DNA from 4 places in the Cobetia sp. Dlab-2-AX genome. Region 1 is predicted to be linked to each of the others. Evidence: predicted binding sites of a transcription regulator. Region 1 holds the regulator's gene; each other region holds the start of a gene.

Region 1 (3,919 bases):
TTCCGATGCCGGAGCTTGCCTGCGTCAAGGTCGAGGACCACTACGTGCTGCGCGATGGCGCCAGTGGTCTGTTCCTGGCGGCCAGCCAGTTCCCCAAGAATCGCGAGACGCGTCCGCCGCTGGTCAAGGAGCTCAAGGCGCACGCCGACGAGTTGCCGGAGAAGTATCACTTCATTCTCGAGGCCCCGGATCAGGACCCGGATGGACGTCCGGCACAGATTCGCTTCTCGCGCAAGGTCAAGGCTCAGTACGTCATGACCGATGAGGAAGGCAAGGCGACCGGCTGGAAGGCGACCTACGACAACGGCCGCTGGGTCGTCGAGGACAAGCGCAAGGGAGCCAAGAGCTGATGAGCCAGCGTGCCCGCACCAATCAGCTGCTGTATCAGGCCGAGTTGCTGCTGGCCCAGTCAGCAGCTTCTGGCGACGATGAGCATGCCGTGGCGCGTCGCATGGCCGGTGAAGAGGGCGCGCTCGCCCTGCTGGAGTTGGCGTTGGCGTCATTGCTGGAAGAGTGTGCCGTGACGGCGCGCTGGCCAGAGGGTAGCTGGCGCGAGCGCCTGGCCACACCGCCGACGCCCATCGCCGAGGTCGAGCAGCTGCGCAGCCTGCTTGAGCGTCCTGACAGCTGGTTGTCTGAGCTGATCGCGGATGTGACCCGTCTGCATGAAGAGGGTGGCGTCGCTCGCCGCGAGGAATCGCGTTCGCGGGGTGATGGTCTGATCATCGCGGCAGCCTCGAGCGCCTCGCTGGCCGAGCGTCTCAGCGCCGCCATCACGGCATTCAAGGCGCTGCTGCCGCAGCTGCGCGAGTCGAGTGTCGAGTGGTAGGTCAAGGCGTTGATCTGGTGCTGCACGCTGGTGGTGACTGGCGCATGGCAATCGGGTGACGTTTCGCCTTCACGGGTGCTAGACTGATTGCATTGTGGCAAGCCCTGCATTCTCCGGTACGACCATGGCTCTGGCTGTGGTCGTACTTTTTTCTGCGTCGCTGATGGCAACGCGGTGACGGGCTTGCCAGCCGTCGCGCTGACGATTACAACGACGCCGGTATCTCGCGAGATGCCGTGCAGGAGGAATGACGTGTCCGATCCCGCCGTACTTGAAATTGTGCAAATGGAAGATGGTGAAGTGATTCTGCGCGCCGCGGAAAGCGAAGGTGAGCCGCTGCTCAGCATTCGCATTTCGGACGAGGCCGCTGATCTGCTGCGTGACAATCGTTTCGAGGTCGCGCGTGAGATGATCGACCACGCCATCACCCGGACTCGCCTCTGGGATGGCGAAGAAGACGAGGACGAGCAGTCGGAAGGCATCGTGCACTGATGCATCGTTCGCGCTTCGCGCACAAAAAACCCGCCTCGAGGCGGGTTTTTTGTGCAATGCGTGCGGCTTTTCCGTTGCTCAGGGCTCTGCGAGAAAAGCTCTGCGAGAAAAGCCCTGATGAAAAAGTGCTGCTGGGCAAGGTTCTGTTGCTCAAGGCGCAGCTGGTCAAGGCCTCAGTGCAGGCCACCATCGCGGATGACGCCTACCCCGAGACCCTCGATCTCCAGGCTGTCCGTGCGCAGGTCGACCTTGATCGGCGAGAAGTCCTCGTTTTCGGCTTCCAGCCATACGTAGTGCCCGTCACGACGGAAGCGCTTGACGGTGACTTCATCTCCCAGGCGTGCCACCACGATCTGCCCGTCACGCACGCTGGTGGTGCGGTGCACGGCCAGCAGGTCGCCTTCCAGAATTCCCACGTCCTTCATCGACACGCCGCGCACACGCAGCAGGTAGTCGGCAGCCGGCGAGAAGTAGTCGCTCGGCAGCGGGCAGTGACGGTCGATATGCTCGCTGGCAAGAATCGGACTGCCGGCGGCCACTTCCCCGATCACCGGCAGACCATCGTTGGCGCTGTCGTCGACGTCAGCCAGCGACGGCACGCGAATGCCGCGTGAGGTGCCCGGCACCATCTCGATGGCGCCCTTGCGCTTGAGGGCGCGCAGATGTTCCTCGGCGGCATTCGGCGAGCGGAAGCCCAGCGCCTGGGCGATTTCGGCCCGCGTCGGCGGGTAGCCAGAGGACTTGATGGTCTTGATGATGAAGTCGAAGACATCCTGCTGGCGCGGAGTAAGCGGCTGGGTCATGGCATTGCCTTTGGCCTGGGCGGCATCTTGAGCTGACGGCACGGGGTGTGCATCCATACAACTGTCATTGTATCCAGTCATGGCAGTCATGCAAGGCATCCTGGCTTGTGTGGAGGTCTCAAAGGGCAGGTAGTCGTCGAGATATCGCCGTCTGCCGACTTGGCTTGTTGATATCCAAGGCAAGCTGTCGCGAGGGCAATCCGGTGTGGCCCTGCGGGGGGCTGTCACCGAGCACGACGAGTCCTTGAATCGGCACGGTCTGCATTGAAGGAATATCAGGCTCAGCTAAACCTCTGGTGTTTGAAACGCGAGAGAATTGTCAGTCATGGCATGGCGCGCTAGAATCAAAGTGTTTCAAACGAATGTTCGCCGATGGCAGTGTTCGGATGTGTCGTACTCACTTGTGTCGTACTCACGTGTGTCGTGATCAAACGAGCCGATATCGTACGTGGCCTTCCGGTGAACCTGCATCACCTCATGAGAGAGTCGCCGCGCGGCGCTTGCGCCGTGACCTACGACTCCAGTCCTCTTCTACCTGACAAGGGTTCCGCCCATGGCCCAGACCGATACCGTTACCCGCATCCTCGATACTGCCGAGGTGCTGTTCGCCGAGCGTGGTTTCGCCGAGACCTCACTGCGCAACATCACCAGCAAGGCCAAGGTCAATCTGGCGGCGGTGAACTACCACTTCGGCTCCAAGAAATCGCTGATCCAGGCGGTCTTCGCGCGCTATCTCGATCCGTTCAGCGAGCGTTTCCACGCGGCACTCGACAGCGTCGAGCAGCAATACGCCGGGCGTCAGGTGCCGCTGGAGGTCCTGCTGGAGGTGATGGCGCGTACCGTGCTGGAGGTGCCGGCCGAGCGCAACAGCCTGCGCACCTTCATGCGCCTGCTCGGGCTTGCCTACACCCAGGGTCAGGGCCACATGCGGCGCTATATCCGCGAGCATTACGGCACGGTCTTCAGCCGCTTCGCCGAGCTTTTGAAGCTGGCGACGCCTGATCTGCCGGACAACGAGCGCTTCTGGCGCCTGCACTTCATGCTCGGTAGCGTGATCTTCACCTTCTCGGGCCTGGATGCACTGCGGGATATCGAGGAGGCCGAGTACGGCCATCACACCACGGTGCGTGAGCTGATCCAGCACATGCGTCCGGTGGTGGTCGCGGCGATGGCAGCGCCGTTGCCGGCCTCACTCGGGGATGGTGAGGCGGTCACCCAGGCGGCCAGCTGATGGCCTGCTGGGTAGCGGTGGATCTCGCGCGCCAGAGCCTTGAGATTCGCAATGACGCGCCGAGTGGCAGTCGTGATGCGCCGCCCTCCGTGGCTGCCCCTGACGCGCTGGTGTACGCCTGCGCGATCTCCAGCGGCCTCAACGGTATCGGCGAGCTCGATGGCAGCGGTTGCACGCCAAGTGGCTGGCATGTGATTCGTGCCGCCATCGGGGCAGGCAACCCGCGTGGCGCCGTCTATCGTGGACGGCGCTTCACGGGCGAGGTATTTACCCCCGAGCTTGCCTTGGAGCATCCAGAGCGTGACTGGATCCTGACGCGCATTCTATGGCTCAGTGGCCGCGAGCCGGGCATCAACCGCGGTCGCAATGCTCGCGGTGAGCGGGTCGATAGCCTGCGCCGTTATATCTATTTTCATGGCACGCCCAGCACGGAGCCTATGGGGATAGCGGCGTCCCATGGCTGCATTCGCTTGCGCGATGATGACCTGCTGCGACTCTTTGCCGAGGCTGTGCCTGGCACTCCGGTGCTGCTGCATCCCTGAAGGCGCTGGTGCCCGAGTCTGA
Region 2 (3,919 bases), on a different contig from region 1:
GAGCTTTCGGCCAAGCTCACTAACGCAACTGCTTCAATTCCTGCCAGTTGGTGGTGTAGCGGGCGCTGCGGTGGGCGCAGCGCAGTTGCCAGGCGGCGTCGGGGCGTGCGACGCCGAGGCGCACGGTACCGCGGCCCATCTTCTGATTCATGGCGTCCAGTGTCGCCATCAGCTGCTGACTGCGTTCACGCTTGGCGATATCCGCTTCGTTGTCGAGCAATGAGAGTTGCTCGCGTGGCTGGTCGATGAGGTCGAGCAGCATCACGCCAGCCTTCATGAAGCGATAGCCGCGCAGGTAGATATGCTCCAGCGCCTGTTGCGCGGCGGCGAGTATCTCGCGGCTGTCATTGGTGGGGGCGGGCAGCTCGATGATGGTGCTGGGTGAGTATTGCGGCAGGTCGGGTCGGTGGCGATTGCTCTTGAGGAAGACCAGCACGGCGCGTGTCAGGCTGCCTTGATGGCGCAGCTTCTCGGCGCCGCGTTGGGCATGCTGGCGGATGGCATCTCTGAGTTCATTCAAGTCACCGGTCATGCGTCCGAAGGAGCGCGAGGTCATGATGCGCTGGCGGGCGTCATCGGCATCATTCATCTCGAAGCAGGGCGTGCCTTGCAGTTCGCGCGCGGTGCGTTCCAGTACCACGGAATACCGCTGGCCGATGGCGCGCGGGTCGGCGCAGCGCAGGTCCCAGGCAGTGTGCAGGCCTTGCAGTGCCAGGCGTTCGACCAGTCGTCGGCCCACGCCCCAGACATCGCCTAGTGGCGTATCGGCCAGCAGGCGCTGGGTGCCGACTTCATCGGGTTCCAGCACGCATACACCGCCGAATTCCGGACGCTTCTTGGCAGCGCGATTGGCCAACTTGGCCAGCGTTCGAGTTGGTGCGACCCCGACACACACGGGAATGCCGGTGAACTTGCGAACATTGCGGTGCAGGGTGCGGCTCAATGTCAGCATCGAGTTGCGATCAAAGCCATCGAAACGCACGAACATCTCATCGATGGAGTAGGGCTCGACCCCGGCGGAATATTCCTCCAGCACCTCACGCACGCGCGCCGACATGTCGCCATACAGCTCGTAGTTGGAGGAGAGCAGGTGGATGCGCCCCTCACGGACGAGTGGCTGTAGCTGGAAGGCGGGGGTGCCCATCTCCACGCCCAGCGCCTTGAGTTCGTTGGAGCGCGCGATCACGCAGCCGTCATTATTGGACATCACGCCGACAGGGCGGCCCTCCAGGCGCGGGTCGAACACTCGCTCGCAGCTGGCGTAGAAGTTGTTGCAGTCCACCAGTCCGATCATCGGCGTATTCATACCGCGTATTCGTGGATGACGGAACGCACCACCCCCCAGACCTGGCATTCGAGGTCGAAGATCGCGACCGGCGGATACAGAGCATTGCCGGAACTCAGGTAGGGGCGCTGACCGATCAGTTCATAACGCTTGACCACCACCTCACCCTCGACCAGCGCCACCACGATATGCCCGGGACGGGCATCGATGGAGCGGTCTACCACCAGGGTGTCGCCCTCATAGATGCCGAAGCCTTCCATGCTGTCACCCGCCACCGTCATGAAGAAGGTCGCTGCCGGACGCTTGATCAGCCGCTCGTTGAGGTCCAGCGTGCGCCCCGCGTAATCCTCGGCCGGCGAGGGGAAGCCGGAAATGCCAGCGCGCCCCGTGATGTGAGGGTGCGGCAGCGCACAGGGTTCCGGCGCTGGATGAGGGCGAGCCAGCGAGGCGTGGGACGGTTGAGCGGCAGATACGGTCATGGGTGGGGTCTCCTTTCGATACTGTATTCATATACAGTATCGGCGCTGAGAAGCCCTCAGGCAACCGATAATCCCTGTGAGTGCTGCACATTCACGAGACGCAGATCAGATGAGGTGCACCTGTGTTCAATGGTGGACGGCAGGTAAAGCTGCTAGCGGAAAAAATTTCCCGGTAGGCCTCGCGTTTGCGTTTGCCTGATATCCGCCTTACCTTCGTTATTCCTTATATAACAATATTAGAGGTGTGGAATGCGGCTTCCGATGTTGGCGGTGGGTTTGGCATACGGTATGTGCAGTGCCGGTGCGCAAGCGGCGGACTATCAGGATGTGCAGGATGCCGTCGAGCAACAGCGAGCGCCTCTGCTGGAGACGCTGGAAACACTGGTCAACGTGGATTCGGGAACGGGCTACCGTGAAGGCTTGAATGACGTTGAGGCAATGCTGACCCAGCATCTCGAAGCGCTTGGCGCACAGGTGGAAACGCACCCTGCCAAGACCTATGGCGGCAATACGATTGTTGGTCGCCTGCAGGGAGATGGCAGTCGCAAGATCATGTTGATGATTCACTACGACACCGTCTTCGATGAAGGCGCCGCCACGGAGCGTGCCTTCCGTATCGAGGATGGGCGTGCCTATGGCCCGGGCGTGGGCGATGCCAAGGGTGGCGCAGCCGTTATTCTGCACAGTCTCGAGGCGCTGAAGTCGCTCGGGTTTGATGACTATGGCCAGGTGACGGTTGTCTTCAATCCTGATGAGGAGAAGGGCTCGCCGGGCTCGCATGACCTGATTCATGAGCTATCGGCAGATCAGGATGCCGTGCTGGTATTCGAGCCTACCTTCGCTGACCCGGGAGTTGATGCCGTCACCGTCGTCACTAAGGGCATCAACTATGCGTTTCTCGAGGTGAAGGGCCGTGCCTCCCATGCCGGTGGCGCACCAGAGGAAGGGCGCAACGCCATCATGGAGCTGTCTCATCAGCTGCTGCAGTTGAATGAGCTTGATGATGCGGACAAGGAGACGACGCTCAACTGGACGATCGTCGAGGGCGGCGTCAAGCGCAACGTGATTCCGGAGCATGCCAGGGCGGAAGGTGATATGCGCTACTTCGATAGCAGCGAGTATCAGCGTGTCCTGGAAGAAGCGCAGGCCATCACGAAGAACCAGTTGATCGATGATACCGAAGTGGAGTTTCACCTCGAGAAGGGGCGTCCGCCGCTGCCTGACAATCCGCAGAGTCAGCAGCTGGCCGAGCAGGCCCAGAAGATCTATCAGGAGTTGGGGCAGACACTGCAAGCGGTCGAGATCGGTGGCGGCACCGATGCAGCCTACGCCTATCATGCAGATTCCGATAAACCGGCAGTGCTCGAATCCCTGGGTCTCGTCGGCGGCGGCTACCACAGCGATCAGGAGTTCGTGCTGGTCGATAGCGTCGTGCCACGCCTTTACCTGACGACGCGCATGATCATGCAATTGTCCGAGGATCAGCCGCAGGAGTGAAACCGGGGTTGTAGCGGTAAATGATATGCCGTCATGACAGCAAGCCCAAAAAAGCCCGGCCTCCAGGAGGCCGGGCTTTTTTGGGCTCTTGCCCCGTCCTGAATATAGTTGACACGTTCTGACCTATCTTTAGGGAGAGCGTGATGAACCATGGACCTAAGTCCATCGAATCGTAGATCAGGTTTTCAGAGCGCCGCCGAGGACTTCCGATATCTGGTCGCGATGGATAAACAGCACGACGGCAGCGATCAGTCCAAGCACGATGGCTGGGACCGCAGACGGGCCGAGAATGAACCAATGCGTCAGTACGGCCCCAACCATCGTGCCACCAAGAACCGAAGCGCCGACTACCTGTCGGTTCGGCCACCACAGCAGCGCGGCGCCCGAAACCTCGATGACCCCTGTGAGGTAGCGAAGCCATTGACCAAGACCAACGGCATCGAATGTCTCCACCATCATGGGAATGCCGGCGAGTTTTGCACCACCTGCGCCAATAAACACAAAAGTGAGTAGGGCTCGCAGCCCCAGCGAGAGATATTTCATCTTCAACTCCAATCTATGGATTGTTTGCCGGAATATAAGTGAGGCACCAATTCGCCACAACTGATCGAAATGCGCACCTTATGCGCGTTGATGCGACACGGGTAGCCTGATAATC
Region 3 (3,919 bases), on a different contig from region 1:
CAGTTCCGCCAGCGCTTCGGCCTGATCGACATGGTGGTTGAGCCACAGTGAGAAGGCGTCCTTGACCACGCCGGAGACGAAGGCCGCGACGCTGCGCGAGGATAGGCGCTCCTTGGTCTGGCCGGCGAACTGCGGATCGAGCATCTTCACCGACAGCACGAAGGCGGCGCGCTCCCACAGGTCATCCGCGCTCAGCTTGACGCCACGCGGCAGCAGGCTACGGTAGTCGCAGAATTCCTTGAGCGCCTCGAGCAGACCGGAGCGCAGGCCATTGACGTGGGTGCCGCCCAGCGGCGTGGGGATCAGGTTGACGTAGGGTTCCTGCACCAGCTCGCCGCCTTCCGGCAGCCACTGGATCGCCCAGTCGACCCCGTGCTCCTCGTCCTCGAAATGGCCGACGAAGGGCGATTCCGGCAGGCGTTCGAAGCCATCGGTGGCGCCGAGCAGGTAATCGCGCAGGCCATCCTCGTAGTGCCAGGTCGTCTCGCTGCCATCGGTCTCGATGAGCACGACCTTGAGGCCCGGACACAGCACGGCCTTGGCACGCAGCAGGTGGCGCAGACGCGGCATCGCCAGGCGCGGGCTGTCGAAGTAGTTCTCGTCGGGCCAGAAGCGCACCAGAGTGCCGGTATTGCGCTTGCCGACGGTGCCGATACGGGTCAGCTCCTCGACCTTCTCGCCATTCTCGAAGGCGATGCGCTGACGCAGGCCATCGCGGCACACTTCCACTTCCAGACGCGTCGACAGCGCATTGACCACCGAGACGCCCACGCCGTGCAGGCCGCCGGAGAAGCGATAGCTGTCCTGGGAGAACTTGCCCCCCGCGTGCAGCTTGGTGAGGATAAGCTCGATGCCGGTCACGCCATGCTCGGGGTGGATGTCGGTGGGCATGCCACGACCGTCATCGCCGACCTCGATACCGCCATTCTCGAGCAGGCGCACGCGGATTTCCTTCGCGTGCCCCGCCAGCGCCTCATCGACGGAGTTGTCGATGACCTCCTGCGCCAGGTGGTTGGGCCGAGAAGTGTCGGTATACATGCCGGGCCGCTTGCGGACCGGTTCGAGGCCGGAGAGGACCTCAATGGAACTGGCGCTGTACTGACTCATCGCAGCCTTGTGTCCTTGGTGTTGACGTCCGCCATCCGACTCGACATTTCACGTGCGCGAGACGAACAACGGATTCCTGAAAAATGAGAGACCGGCGCCTGGCGTTCAGCATCGAACGCCCTGCCATGTCGTGCCAATCCGTATCGTGGCGATCCATGTCATGCCAGGATATGCCGTATCCAGCCAGGTCGTGGCGGGTGGCGGCAGGCCTGGCACAAAGCACCACACACGTGACCTGCTAGTCCGGCGCGACATGCATCGCCGCTGCGGTGGCGGGGGCCAGCCGGTGTCCGCCATGCGCCATGATCGCCGGCAGATATTCCGCCAGCTGCGCAAAGCCGTGATCGCCACCCGGCGTGATGATCAAGCGGCTTCCCTGATAGAGCCCTGCGGCATCATTGACATCCAATGTCTCATCGGCCGTCGCCAACAGCACCAGGGTGCGCTGCGCCGTGACAGGCTCCGCTTCCAATGCAAGCAGCCCGGGGCCGAAATCCTCGGTGACGGTGAACGTCACGCCGGTATAGGGATTGGCATGCACCGAGCCGAGCCATTCGCTGACCAGTCGCGCGGGACGCACGGCCGGATTGATCAGCACACTGCGTGGCCCCTGACGCCAGACGCTCTGGGAAGGGCCTGCCGGCCCCTCGAGACGTGCGGCCTCACGCGCGACCAGCCAGGTGGCCAGAAAGCCGCCCATGGAACTGCCGATCACCATGATGGCGTCATCACAGGCGGGGTCTGCGGGGTCCAGCGCAAGGCGCTCACACAGCGTGAGATAGGCTGCGTTGACCGCCGCCTGACCCGCATCGGGCGCCGGGGGGATATCCGGCATCACGCACGGCAGGCCGAACTGCTCTGCCGCGCGCTGCATCAAGCGCGCCTTGGGCGAACAACTGGCCGAATTGAAGCCGTGCAGGTACAGCAGCCCCTTGACGGGCGCGGTGGTGTGCATCGCTGCCGTATCTGACGGAAAGAGGGAATTGGCCATCAGCACTCCCAACAGCACGCCAGACCGCGACACCGCCCCTCCCACGCTTCAAGATGGCTGGGCATCTCTCGAGCGTTCATACGCTGGAAGCAGGGTTTTCGACGGTCCGCGTCGTGCTGTCTAGTGTAAACGATTGATTCGCTTATAGGATAGCGAGAATACTGTATAAATCAACAGAGGGCGACGACTGGCGCCGCCGCTCGTCTTGCACGGCATGGCAGCATGCCCTCACACACTCTCTCACTCGCTCCCCCCCCTCACTCACCTCCGCCGCGGGTTCAGCGCGGGTCCTGGTCCTGTGCGGCCCACACCGCTTCGATCAGCGCGCGGCTGGAGGCATCCAGCGTCTCGAAGCCTTCGCCGGTGGTCATGGTCGCTTCGGTGGCGGTGGCGATCTGCTTGCCCAGCTCCACGCCCCACTGATCGAACGGATTGATGTCCCAGATGGTGGCCTGCACGAAGACCTTCTGCTCGTAGAGCGCAATCAACGCACCCAGCGTTTCCGGTGTCAGCGCTTCCAGCAGCAGCGTGGTCGACGGCTGATTGCCACGGTAGCGCTTGTGGTTCGGCTGCGCCTCATCACCGGGGATGGCGTCATCGCCCAGCATCAGTACACGTGACTGGGCAAAGCAGTTGGCCAGCGTCAGGCGGTGCTGTGCCTTGAGGTGGGCGCGTGTCTCGGCGTCCTCGACATGGTCATAACGGCACATCGGTGCGATGAAGTCACACTCGACCGCCTGGGTGCCCTGGTGCAGCAGCTGATAGAAGGCGTGCTGAGCATTCGGCCCCAGCTGGCCCCACAGCACCGGACAGGTCGAGTAGTCGATCATCTCGCCATCGTTGGTCACTGACTTGCCGTTGGATTCCATCTCCAGCTGCTCGAGGTAGCTGGCGAAGTACTCCAGACGACCGTCGTAGGGCAGGATGGAGTGGGCGCGGATATCGAGGAAGTTGTTGTTCCAGATCCCGGCCAGCGCCAGCAGCACCGGCAGATTGTCTTCCAGCGGCGCGGTGCGGAAGTGCTCATCCAGCTCATGCGCCCCGGCCAGCAGACGACGGAAGTTGTCCATGCCGACGTTGAGCGCGATGGGCAGACCGATGGTGCCCCACAGCGAATAGCGGCCGCCGACCCAATCCCAGAACAGCAGCTGATGTTCCGGTGCGATGCCCCACTCGGTCATCTTCTCCGGCTTGGCGGAAGCGCCGATGAAGTGCTGACGGTTGATCAGCGCTTCCAGGCGTCCTTCCGGGTCGAGACGTGATTTCAGCCAGTCGCGCGCGGTGCGGGCATTGGATAGCGTGTCGATGGTCGAGAATGACTTGGAGGACAGGATGAACAGCGTGGTTTCCGGGCTGAAGGATTCCAGATAGTCCGCCAGCTGGGAGCCATCCATGGTCGAGGCGAAGTGCACGCCGATCTCGTGGATGTCCTTGGGGCGGCAATCGCTCAGGGCGCTGGAGACCATCAATGGGCCGAGGTCCGAGCCACCGACTCCGAGGTTGACCACATCGGTGATCGGCTTGCCGGTGGCGCCACGCCACTGCCCGCTGTGGAAGGTATCGACCATCTCGGCCAGGTGCTCGAGGCTCTCGTGGATGGCCGGCACGATATCCTCGCCATCCACCAGGAGGCTGGCGGAGCGCGGCAGACGCAGCGCGGCGTGCAGCGCCGGACGGTCTTCGGAGCGATTGACATGTTCACCGGCCAGCAGGCGCTTGATGCCCTGCTCGACGCCGGTTTCGCGCGCCAGCTCCAGCAGCAGCTCCAGGGTCTCGCCCTTGAGGCGCTGCTTGGAGAGATCCAGACGCAGCCCCGCGGCA
Region 4 (3,919 bases), on a different contig from region 1:
ACGATATTGCGATCATTGAGATCAGACGGAATCAACCAGCGTTTCTCGAGATAGCGATAGAGATTGGCCAGCTCGCTCACCAGCACCTCGGCGCTCAGGCGCTCGGGGGTCTCGAGATGCACCTCGCGCAGTCGGCGTGACGTGGAGCCGTCACTGTCGAGAATCAGATCGAAGACCAGCCCGAGTCCCTCGGCGGTGGCGACACTGCCGTGGTAGGCAGGCACATAGGACCAGTCGCGCATGCCACGTCTGACCAGGCCCTCGAAATAGCGTTGCTCGCGTTCATTCTGGCGGCTGCCCTTGTCAGGGTAACGCGGGACCTTGATGCAGCGATGGGGGTCGTTCGGGTCCTGATAGACACGCCGATCATTTCCCATGCCGATGACGCGGGCATTTTCCAGCTCCAGCATGCGCACTCCTGTTGAATAACGCCTGCGACTGCAGCCGCCGGGCAGCGTGGCATTCTACAAAAAGCCGTCATGGCACGCCAACTTGTGCCATTTGGCAGCGCCCACGTTCATCGGCCATTCAGCTTGCGTTGCCCTTCTGGTAAGATTATGCGCCGTTTTTGACGGCATTCAGGAGGAAGCCTCAGGAACACTGCGACAGCAAGGCATTCGTCACGAATGTACACGTCATGCGAGGCATTGCCCCGGGATCGGGTGGCCACGCACCCACAGTTCGCCCGCTCTGTCCGCAACACTCCCAAAGCTGGCACAACCCCACATAGAGGTACTCGCATGAATGCGGTAATTCTGGCCGTCCTGGTCATGGTCGGCCTGTCGTTGGCTCGCGTCTCGGTCGTCTTCGCGCTGGTCGCCGGCGCCTTGGTCGGCGGTCTGTTCAGCGGGCTGTCCCTGACCGACACGCTCGGCGCCTTCAATGACGGTGTCGGCGGCGGCGCCAAGGTCGCGCTGGCCTACGCCACTCTCGGTGCCTTCGCCGTCGCCCTGTCTCGCTCCGGCTTGCCGGACCTGCTCGCCGCACGTCTGATCGGCCTGCTCAATGGCGAAAGCACGCCGCGACGCCATACGGCCATCAAGTACGGCCTGCTGGGCAGCGTGTCTCTGGTCGCGATTTCCTCCCAGAACCTGATTCCGGTTCACATCGCCTTCATCCCGATCCTGATTCCGCCGCTGCTGGTCGCCATGAACCGCCTGCGTCTGGATCGTCGTGCCGTGGCCTGTGCACTGACCTTCGGCCTGACCGCGCCCTACATGCTGCTGCCGGTCGGTTTCGGCTCCATCTTCCTCAACGACATCCTGCTGGCCAACATCAATGATGCCGGCCAGTCGCTCGGCCTCGACGTGACCCGTGGCATGGTGCCGATGGCGATGGCGATTCCCGTCGGCGGCATGTTCCTCGGCCTGCTGACGGCGCTGTTCGTCTCCTACCGCAAGCCGCGTGACTACGCGACCCGCGAGATAAAGTCCAGCAACGTGCCGCACCACACGCCCATGCACACGCCGTCCAAGAGCGGCCTGGTCATGGCAGGCATCGCCATCATCGCCGCCCTCGGCATTCAGCTGTATTCCGGCTCGATGATTCTCGGCGGCCTGGTAGGCTTCGCCATCCTCTCGCTGGGTGGTCTGTTCAAGTGGAACGAAGCGGATGACCTCTTCACCTCCGGCATGCGCATGATGGCGCTGATCGGCTTCATCATGATCTCGGCGGCAGGTTTCGCTTCCGTGATGAAGGCCACCGGCGACATCCAGACCCTGGTCGACGCCTCTTTCCATATCATCGGAGACAACAAGCCGCTGGCCGCACTGGTCATGCTGATGGTCGGTCTGTTCATCACTCTCGGCATCGGCTCCAGCTTCTCGACCATTCCAATCATTGCCGCCATCTACGTGCCGCTGGCGCTGCAATTCGGCTTCTCGCCGCTGGCCACCGTCGCGCTGATCGGCACCGCCGCCGCGCTGGGGGATGCCGGCTCACCGGCTTCTGACTCGACCCTCGGCCCGACGGCCGGCCTGAATGTCGATCAGCAGCACGACCACATCTGGGACAGCGTGGTGCCGACCTTCCTCCACTACAACATCCCGCTGATCGTGTTCGGCTGGGTGGCCGCGATGACGCTGTAATCCGCTGAGCGACAGCCTCGCGCCCCCAAGCGAGATGCCAGACCTGACAACGCCCGACAGAGAGGACTCTCCTTACTGTCGGGCGTTGTCGTTGGTGAGCCGGCTCAGGCGCAATGAATGGGCACCGCCACTGGACAGCCATCCAGTCTTTTAGCATGATGCGCGCATGCGCAAGATCCTCCACGCCGACTGCGATTGCTTCTATGCCGCCGTCGAGATGCTCCGCCATCCCGAGTGGCGCGAGGTGCCCATCGCCATCGGTGGCCGCACCGAGCAACGCGGTGTCATCGCCACCTGCAACTATCCCGCGCGTGCCTTCGGTGTACGCTCGGCGATGTCGACTGCCCGCGCGCTACGCCTGTGCCCACAGCTGATTCTGGTGCCACCGGACTTCGAGCGCTACCGCGCCGTCTCCGCCGAGATCCAGGCACTCTTCCATGAGCTGACGCCCCTGGTGGAGCCTCTCTCGCTGGATGAGGCCTATCTGGATGTCAGCGCCGTGACTGACTTTCAGGGCAGCGCCACCTGGATGGCGCGCTGGCTGAAGGAAGAGGCGCTCAAGCGCACCGGCATCACCCTCTCCCTTGGCGTGGCCGCCAACAAGTTTCTGGCCAAGATCGCCAGTGACTGGGAAAAGCCCGACGGCCTGACGGTGATCACGCCCGAGACCAGCGACGCCTTCATCCGCCAGCTGCCCGTCGGCAAGCTGCACGGAGTCGGCCCCGCGACGCTGGCGCGTCTGACACGCCTGGGCATCACCACCTGCGAAGACATGCGCGGCACACCGTTGACGACACTGGCCGAGCACTTCGGCAAGTTCGGCACCCGCCTGCACGAACTGGCGCACGGCATCGATGAGCGACCGGTGCGTGTCGAACGCGAACGCAAGTCGATCAGTGTCGAGCACACCTTCGATCACGACCTGCCTGACCTGCCGGCCTGCCTGGAGCGCCTGCCCGCCCTGCTCGAACGCCTGACCAGCCGTCACGCCCGTCATGACCAGCCGGTGCTGGCCAAGCAGTTCGTCAAGATCCGCTTCAGCAACTTCGAGAGCACCACGCTGGAAAACCTGCTCCCCGCCTCGACCACCACGCTGCCGAGCGCCAACAGCTTCGCCCTGCTGATGGAGCAAGCCTGGCAACGCGGCCACCGCCCTGTCCGCCTGCTGGGCGTCGGCGTACGCCTCAAGGCCCGCGAGGACGCCCAGCAGCTGGGATTGTTCTAGCTCGCACCAGGCGCCCACCCCATCCCGCAAACAACAAAGCCGGCACCTAGGACAGGTACCGGCTTCATCGTCACGACTTCAGGTCGATGACAGACTCATGCGCTGAGCAAGCGGGGCTCAGGCGAAGACGATGGTCTTGTTGCCGTGGATCAGCACACGATCCTGCAGGTGCCAGCGCAGGCCGCGCGCCAGCACCTTCTGCTCGACATCACGGCCGATGCGCACCAGTTCCTCGGCGGTATGGCAGTGTGTGACGCGATGGATGTCCTGCTCGATGATCGGGCCGGCATCCAGTTCTTCAGTCACGTAATGGCAGGTCGCGCCGATCAGCTTGACCCCGCGCCCGAAGGCCTGGTGATACGGCTTGGCACCCACGAAGGAAGGCAGGAAGCTGTGGTGGATGTTGATCAGGCGACCGGCATAGCGCTCACACAGACTCGGCGGAATGATCTGCATGTAGCGCGCCAGCACGATGCAATCGGCCCGGGATTCTTCCACCAGACGCTCGACTTCGGCAAAGGCCGGCGCCTTGTCATTCTTGTCGACCGGCACGTGATGGAACGGAATGCCGTGCCATTCCACCAGCGAGCGCATGTCCTCGTGGTTG

The links. Region 1 encodes LexA, which represses DNA repair genes until DNA is damaged. Its sites were predicted from a motif close to TACTGTNTANNTANACAGTA; they were not measured.
Region 2: umuD (translesion error-prone DNA polymerase V autoproteolytic subunit) is a predicted target of LexA. The motif match lies at 1,784-1,803, and genes of this name have one in related genera.
Region 3: NH396_RS05590 (YqiA/YcfP family alpha/beta fold hydrolase) is a predicted target of LexA. The motif match lies at 2,258-2,277, and genes of this name have one in related genera.
Region 4: dinB (DNA polymerase IV) is a predicted target of LexA. The motif match lies at 2,216-2,235, and genes of this name have one in related genera.

Annotation. Positions count from the first base shown of each region.
Region 1 covers NZ_JAMXRV010000003.1:290,532-294,450, forward strand. The annotation lists gene topA (type I DNA topoisomerase) at 1-350, shown strand, start outside; gene NH396_RS06945 (DUF6586 family protein) at 350-829, shown strand; gene NH396_RS06950 (hypothetical protein) at 1,082-1,321, shown strand; gene lexA (transcriptional repressor LexA) at 1,495-2,124, opposite strand; gene NH396_RS06960 (TetR/AcrR family transcriptional regulator) at 2,678-3,355, shown strand; gene NH396_RS06965 (L,D-transpeptidase) at 3,355-3,897, shown strand.
Region 2 covers NZ_JAMXRV010000002.1:112,695-116,613, reverse strand. The annotation lists gene NH396_RS03600 (Y-family DNA polymerase) at 20-1,294, opposite strand; gene umuD (translesion error-prone DNA polymerase V autoproteolytic subunit) at 1,303-1,764, opposite strand; gene NH396_RS03590 (glutamate carboxypeptidase) at 2,035-3,261, shown strand; gene NH396_RS03585 (DoxX family protein) at 3,439-3,804, opposite strand.
Region 3 covers NZ_JAMXRV010000002.1:582,979-586,897, forward strand. The annotation lists gene parE (DNA topoisomerase IV subunit B) at 1-1,107, opposite strand, end outside; gene NH396_RS05590 (YqiA/YcfP family alpha/beta fold hydrolase) at 1,346-2,098, opposite strand; gene pgi (glucose-6-phosphate isomerase) at 2,377-3,919, opposite strand, start outside.
Region 4 covers NZ_JAMXRV010000001.1:206,052-209,970, forward strand. The annotation lists gene NH396_RS00890 (YrbL family protein) at 1-410, opposite strand, end outside; gene NH396_RS00895 (Na+/H+ antiporter family protein) at 741-2,087, shown strand; gene dinB (DNA polymerase IV) at 2,254-3,312, shown strand; gene purU (formyltetrahydrofolate deformylase) at 3,430-3,919, opposite strand, start outside.